Linked DNA regions of Azospira inquinata. The protein of the gene in region 1 binds, or shares a complex with, the protein of each later gene. Links are inferred from orthologs where the notes say so. Each region holds a gene or a part of one and is shown in the gene's direction. Other genes may lie near its edges.

Region 1 (3,038 bases):
CTTCCCTCATGGCCCTGGAGCTGTGGGAAAACGTCAAGCGCCAGGGCAATGTGGAACTCTTTTGCCCGGCCAGCCCCGCCGCCCTGGATTTCACCCCGGACGCCGCCCATCTGGAACTGACGGACGGTCGCCGTCTGGAAGCTAGGCTCCTGGTGGGGGCCGATGGTCGGGAATCCTGGGTGCGCAACCGGGCCGGTCTGGCGGCCCATTACAGCCCCTACGGGGAAATGGGGGTGGTGGCCAATTTCACCACCGCCCAGCCCCACCGGGATACGGCCTCCCAGTGGTTCCGCCGGGACGGGGTGCTGGCCTACCTGCCCCTGCCCGGAAATCGGATGTCCATCGTCTGGTCCACCCCGGACGCCCAGGCCAAGGAATTGCTGGCCCTGCCCCCGGAAGACTTCTGCCACCGGGTGGCCGCCGCCGGCAATGGTACCCTGGGAGCCCTGGAACTTCTCACTCCTCCCGCCACCTTCGCTCTCAAGCTCATGCGGGTGCCCCAGCCGGTGGCCCCCCGTCTGGCTCTGATCGGGGATGCGGCCCACGGCATCCATCCCCTGTCCGGCCACGGCATCAACCTGGGCTACCGGGATGCCCAGACCCTGGCTGCCCTGCTAGCCGCCGCCCCGGCCTGGCAGGACATTGGCGAGGAGCGCTTCCTGGCCCGCTACCGGCGCGCCAGGAAGGAAGAAGTGACCCTGTTGCAAAGCGCCACCGACGGCCTGCGCCGCCTCTTCCGGGAAGACGTGCCCGGCTTGAAAACCCTACGTAACCTGGGACTGGGCTGGGTCAACCGGCTCACCCCGGTAAAGAGTAGCCTGATACGCTACGCCCTCGAATCCTGATCGGAGTAATCCATGCTGAAGTTGAAAAAGTGGCTGCCGGCCCTCCTCGGCCTGACCATCCTGGCCCTGCCCGCCCTGGCCGACGAAGCCGCCACCATCCGCAAGACCGTGGAAGGCAAAATCGGCGCCAAGGTGGATAGCGTTACTAAAACCCCCTACCTGGGCCTCTACGAGGTCTATGCGGAAGGCCAGATTCTCTATACGGACGCCAAGGTCAGCGTGCTGCTCCTGGGCCCCCTGATCGACGCCAAGACCATGCAGAACGTCACCAGCAACCGCATGTCCAAGCTTTCCGCCATCAAGTTCTCCGAACTGCCCCTGGAGCTGGCGGTGAAGCAGGTGCACGGCAACGGCAAGCGCACCCTGGTCACCTTTGAAGACCCCAACTGCGGCTACTGCAAGCGGCTGGCCAAGGACATGGTGCATCTGGACAACGTCACCATCTACACCTTCCTCTTCCCCATCCTGGCCGCCGATTCCATGGAAAAAGCCAAACAGGTGTGGTGCGCCCCGGACCGGGCCAAGGCCTGGAACACGGTCATGGCGGAAGGCCGGGTGCCCGGCGGCCGCAGCGACTGCGACACCAGCGCCGTACAAAAATCCCTGGCCCTGGGCCGTCGCCTCAATGTGACCGGCACCCCCACCCTGTTCTTCAGTAACGGGGAACGCATCCCGGGTGCCGTGCCCCTAGCAAAAATCGAAGAAAAACTGGCCCAGCAGGGCCACTGAGCGACCACAAACCCCAGTCCCCAAACCCAGTTAGGGGACAAGAAAAAGCCGGAGTCACAAGCTCCGGCTTTTTTGTTAGCTCGCAAGGCATTTGGGCCCCTGTCTTTAGGCCACCCCCGGCTCGTTCGCTCCCAGGGCTACCAATTCCCGACAGGCATCACGGAAAGACATCCCCTGGGCGTCTTTGGCGGAGATGATTGGGGCCACCGAGCCCAAAGGCCATTCCACGGCCAGATCCGGATCGTTCCAGGCGATGCAGCGCTCAAACTGGGGGAACCAGTAATCGGTGGTCTTGTAGAGAAATTCCGCGCTCTCGCTGAGAACGGAAAAGCCATGGGCAAAACCGGGGGGAATCCAGAGCTGCTGTTTGTTTTCCGCGGTCAGGGTCGCCCCCGCCCATTGCCCGAAAGTGGGGGAACTCGGGCGAATATCCACCGCCACATCGAAGACTTCCCCCTGGACCACCCGCACCAGCTTCCCTTGGGGATGCTGGATTTGGTAATGCAAGCCCCGCAAGACCCCCTTGCTGCTCCGGGAATGGTTGTCCTGCACAAACGCCACGGTTTCGCCGAGAAGGGCGGCAAACTCCCGTTGGTTGTAGCTTTCGAAAAAGAATCCCCGCTCATCCCCAAAAACCCGGGGTTCCAGCAGCAACACCTCCGGAATACGCAAAGGCCTCGCTTCCATTAGGCTTTCTCCTGCAACAAGGCTTGTAAATACAGGCCATAGGCATTCTTCGCCAAAGGCTCGGCCAAGGCCGCCAGATGGGCATCATCCACCCAGCCCTGGCGCCAGGCAATTTCTTCCAAACAAGCCACTTTCAGGCCCTGGCGCCGTTCCAGGGTGGCGATGAACTGGCCTGCTTCCAATAGGGAATCATGGGTCCCCGTATCCAACCAGGCGTAGCCCCGGCCCATGATCTGCACATTGAGCTGGCCCCGCTCCAGGTAGGCCCGATTCACGTCCGTAATTTCCAACTCCCCCCGGGCGGAAGGACGGATGCGGCGGGCAATATCCACCACCTGGTCATCGTAGAAGTAAAGGCCGGTTACCGCGTAACGGGACTTGGGGTGGGCCGGTTTTTCCTCAATGGATAGGGCGTGAAAGTTGGCGTCGAATTCCACTACCCCGTAACGCTCCGGATCCGTCACCGGATAGGCAAAAACGGTGGCGCCCCTGGGCTGGTCCGCCGCCCCCTGGACCATCGACGCCAGATCGTTGCCGTGGAAAATATTGTCTCCCAGGACCAGGGCACTGGGCCCCTGGCCGATGAAATCCGCCCCGAGGACAAAGGCCTGGGCCAGGCCATCCGGACTGGGCTGAACCGCGTATTGAAGGTTGAGGCCCCAACGACTCCCATCCCCCAGGAGCTGGGTAAAACGGGGGGTGTCCTGGGGGGTGGAAATCACCAGAATATCCCGTATCCCCGCCAGCATCAGGGTGCTCAGGGGGTAATAGATCATG
Region 2 (4,450 bases), 400 kb from region 1 along the record:
TGGTTGGTGCTGGGCTTCCAGTAGAGCCCGGCCACCAGGGGCACGAAGGCGCAGACCAGGGTGATCTGGTAGGCGTTTTCCACCATTTTGAAAATGCTGGCGTGGGAATTCATGGCGTAGAGGGTGACCAGGGCGGTGAAGCCCAGGGTCACCAGGCGCATGGCCCGCAGCAGCCGGTGGTCGGAGAGGTGGGGCAGGAGGGGGCGCAGGATGTTTTCCGTAAAGGTGACGGAGGGGGCCAGGAGGGTGGCGGAGGCGCAGCTTTTAATGGCCGACAGCAGGGCGCCGAAAAACATCACCTGGGCGAAGAGGGGGGCCTTTTCCAGCACCAGCCGGGGCAGGATCATCTGGGAATCGCTATTCATGAGCCGGGCCACCATGGCCGGGTCAATGAGGGTGGCGGCGTAGGCCAGGAACATGGGCACGAAGGCGAAGAGGAAGTAGAGCACCCCCCCCAGCACCGAGGCCCAGATGGCGATGCGCTCGGTCTTGGAGGACTGGACCCGCTGGAACACGTCCTGCTGGGGAATGGAGCCGAACATCATGGTGATCCAGGCGGCCAGGAAGCCGATCACCTCCTTGGCGTCCGGGGCGGGCCAGAACTGGAATTTGCCCGTGCTGGCGGCGTGGTGCACCACGGCCCCCACGCCTCCGGCCATGCCGGAAACCTCCCCGCCGATGTAGAGCATGCCCAGGACAATGACGATCATCTGGATAAAGTCCGTAATGGCCACGGACCACATGCCACCGAACAGGGTGTAAATGAGGATGGTGCCAGCGCCGATGCCCATGCCCGCCAGCCGGGTGATCTGGCCGTCGGAAACCACGTTGAAGACCAGGCCCAGGGCGGTGAGCTGGGCCCCCACCCAGCCCAGGTAGGAGACCACGATGGCCAGGGTGGTGAGCACCTCCACCCAGCGGCCATAGCGCTGCCGGTAAAAGTCCCCGATGGTGAGGAGATTCTTCCGGTACAGGGGGGCGGCGAAAAAGAGTCCCACCAGAATCAGGCACAGGGAGGAGCCGAAGGGATCGGCCACCACCCCGGACAGGCCTTCCTTGAGAAAGGTGGCGGGAATGCCCAGCACGGTTTCCGAGCCGAACCAGGTGGCGAAGACCGTGGCGGTGACGATGGAAAAGGGCAGATGACGGCCGGCGACGGCGAAGTCCCGGGTGTTATGGACCCGGGTGGCGGCATAGAGGCCGATGGCGACGGAGATGACCCAGTAGGTGATGACGAACCAGAGCAACATGGGCGGAAGCGGCAAAAAAAATGGGGGGGGGGGAAGGCGCACCGCTTGACCGTCGGCCTCGGCCGTCCCAGGGCATCCGGGGCGCGGGGCCCGGGCCGTGGCCTCCCCAGGCAGGGGAAGCCCGCCGCAGCGGATTGGGCCGCATTATAGCGGTAGGGGAACCCCCGGAAACCTGACGGGGCGGGGTTTTTTTGCCGGGGCTGGAGGGGGGTGGAGCGGTGGGCGGGGACTGGTGGGGATAGGGCTAGGGTGGGTCCGGAGCGGGGAGGCCGGGTTTCTTCCGGCGGCTAACCCGGTTGGGGCCCGGCTTCCTCCCGGCCCACCGTAGTAGAATGGCCCGCCATGGCCCAAGCTAACCAATTCCTCGTCGTCCTCACCAACTGCCCGGATCAGCCCACGGCGGAAAAAATCGCCAAGCAGCTGGTGGAATCCCGTCTCGCCGCCTGCGTTAATGTGCTGGCGCCTTGCCTGTCCGTGTACCGCTGGCAGGGGGTGGTGGAAGAGGGGCCGGAGGTGCCGCTTTTGATCAAAACCACGGCGGAGCGCTATTCCGACGTGGAAGGGGTGATCCGCCTGCATCACCCCTACGAGCTGCCGGAAATTATTGCCCTGCCCCTGAGCAAGGGCCTGCCCGGTTATCTGGACTGGATCGCCGACGAATCCCGTCCCGGCTGATCCCCGCTTTTTTTCGGAGTATCCCGCCCATGCTGCGCCGGCTCCTGCCTTCCCTGTTTCTGCTTTTGGCGTTTTGCCACCTGGCGCCTGCCTCGGCCCAGGAATTCCTCGATCCCCGGATTGCCTTCAAGCCCAGTCTGGGGGCCGTGGACGACCATACGGTGGAAATCCGCTACGCCATCGCCAAAGGCTATTACCTCTACCGGGCCAAGTTCAAGTTTGCCGCCAACACCCCGGGGGTGCGCCTGGGCCAGGCCCAGTTCCCCGCCGGGAAAAAGAAGCAGGATGACAATTTCGGCGCGGTGGAAATCTATTACGACGCCGTGACCATCCGCCTGCCCGTGGAGCGCAATACCGGGGTGCCCGTGGATCTGGACCTGACACTGACGGAGCAGGGCTGCGCCGACGCCGGGGTCTGCTATCCGCCCCAGGACCACGCCCTGAAGGTGCATCTGCCCGCCGCACCGGCGGCCGCCCCCAAGGCCCCTGCCTCTGCCGCCGCGGCCCCTGGGGAAGCCCGTAAGACGGGGGTCGGAGCGGAGCCTGCCGCCTCAAGCCCGTCGGATAAGGCGGCCCCGGCCCAATCCGCTTCCGCTCCCGCCCCTGCTGGGTCGGCGGCGGAGGCTTCAGCCGATGCCCCATCCACGCCCCTCTCCACCCCGGAAACCGGTGCCGCCGGTCTGGAAAACAGCGGTGACGAAAGTGGCCATATCGCCGGTCTGCTCCGCCACGCCAGCTTCTGGGTGGCGGTGAGCCTTTTTTTCGGCTTCGGTCTGGCCCTTTCCCTTACCCCCTGCATGTTCCCCATGATCCCCATCCTTTCCGGGATCATCGTCGGCCATGGCCGCAAGGATGAGGCTCGGGTCTCCCGGGGCCGGGCCTTCGGTCTGTCCCTGATCTACGTACTGGGCATGGCCCTGACCTACGCCCTCCTGGGGGTGGCCGCCGGGCTCACCGGCACCCTGCTTTCCAATGTGCTGCAAAGCCCCTGGGTGCTGGGGGCCTTCGCCCTGCTGTTCGTGGTGCTGGCCGGTTCCATGTTCGGTTTTTACGAACTGCAACTGCCCGCCGCCCTGCAAAGCAAGGTGTCGGAAGAAAGCCGCCAGCTGGGGGGCGGCCATGGGGCGGCGGTATTCGCCATGGGCGCCCTGTCGGCGGTGATCGTGGGGCCCTGCGTGGCGGCGCCCCTGGCCGGCGCCCTGCTCTACATCGGTCAGAGCGGCAATGCCCTGCTGGGGGGCGTGGCCCTCTTTGCCATGGCCCTGGGCATGGGGGTGCCCCTGCTCATCGTCGGTCTCTCCGCCGGGGCCCTGCTGCCCAAGGCTGGGGCCTGGATGGACGGGGTAAGCAAGGCCTTCGGGGTCATTCTCCTGGCCACCGCCCTGTGGCTGGTGTCCCCCGTGTTGCCGCCCCTGGTGACCATGGTGGGTTGGGCCCTGCTGCTCATTGTGCCGGCGGTTTACCTCCGCGCCCTGGACCCCTTGCCCCAACACGCGGGGGGCTGGCTGCGCTTCTGGAAGGGCCTGGGCATTGTCATGCTCATCGCCGGGGCTGCCATGCTGGTGGGGGTGCTGGCCGGTTCCCGGGACCCCCTCCAGCCTTTGAAGACCCTGGCCGGTCCGGCGGTAGCGGCCCAGGCGCCAGGGGCGCCCCTGGCCTTTACCCCGGTCCATTCCCTGGCGGACCTGGACGCCCGGATTCGGGGAGCGAAAAAGCCGGTGATGCTGGATTTTTATGCGGACTGGTGCGTCTCCTGCAAGGAAATGGAGCGCTTCACCTTTACCGACCCGGCCATCCGGGCCCGTCTGGCGGGCTTTGAACTGCTGCGGGCCGACGTGACCGCTTCCTCCCCGGCAGACCGGGCCCTGCTGGCCCGCTTCGGCCTCTTTGGCCCCCCGGGCATCATTTTCTTTGGCCGGGACGGCAAGGAAGTGCCCGATCTGCGGGTGGTGGGCTTTCAGGACGCCCCCCGCTTTGGCCGCAGCCTGGACCGGGTGCCCGGCCCGGTTTCCGGCAGATAGCTGAAAATTATTGAACATTGGTTGAAAAGAATTCCCTTTATTCCCGCTCCGCTCTTGCGTAGCATGGAATCCCCTGAGGTTCCGCCCCCTTGCCCCTAGGGCCGTCCTCCCGGTTTGCCGGGGGATTGGGCCCCCAGGCCGGGGTTGGATCGGAGAGCGCCGGGAAGGCGCCGAACCCTACTTTTCCTTCACCTTTTTACCCCGATTGCCCATCGTGTCCGCCCAAGACCCCCTTGCCTCCTCCACCCCTTCCCCCGTGGCCGCGTCCAGCCGGGCTACCAATTGCCCGGTGGAAGAAGTGGCTGTCTGCAATCTGCCCACCCCCTGGGCCACCTTTCGCCTCCACGGTTTCCGGGAGCTGAAGACGGGCCGGGAGCATCTGGCCCTGACCCTGGGGGAAGTGGCCTGCTCGGAAGGAGGGGACGGCGGGACGGCGCCCCTGGCCCGAATGCACTCCGAATGCCTCACCGGGGACGGCCTCTTCTCCCGCCGCTGTGACTGCGG

The links.
Region 2: the proteins of Azoinq_RS09495 (region 1) and dsbD are in contact, whole or in part, in a crystal structure (PDB 1JZD), measured with the Escherichia coli proteins. The link is inferred for Azospira inquinata from one-to-one orthologs.

The regions. Positions count from the first base shown.
Region 1 is NZ_CP064782.1:2,064,775-2,067,812, reverse strand. The notes cover bases 1-2,715. They hold Azoinq_RS09495 (DsbC family protein), read left to right. Parts: upstream 1-857; coding sequence 858-1,574; downstream 1,575-2,715. Other genes in these bases: rfbA (glucose-1-phosphate thymidylyltransferase RfbA), read right to left, coding at 2,261-2,715; rfbC (dTDP-4-dehydrorhamnose 3,5-epimerase), read right to left, coding at 1,680-2,261; Azoinq_RS09500 (UbiH/UbiF family hydroxylase), read left to right, coding at 1-845. Outside these bases: more of rfbA, read right to left, coding at 2,716-3,038. UniProt on the Escherichia coli protein: Acts as a disulfide isomerase, interacting with incorrectly folded proteins to correct non-native disulfide bonds.
Region 2 is NZ_CP064782.1:1,666,907-1,671,356, forward strand. Bases 1,455-4,450 are described here. They hold dsbD (protein-disulfide reductase DsbD), read left to right. Parts: upstream 1,455-1,954; coding sequence 1,955-3,946; downstream 3,947-4,450. Other genes in these bases: cutA (divalent-cation tolerance protein CutA), read left to right, coding at 1,593-1,925; ribA (GTP cyclohydrolase II), read left to right, coding at 4,161-4,450. In the rest of the region: Azoinq_RS07630 (sodium:solute symporter family protein), read right to left, coding at 1-1,250. UniProt on the Escherichia coli protein: Required to facilitate the formation of correct disulfide bonds in some periplasmic proteins and for the assembly of the periplasmic c-type cytochromes.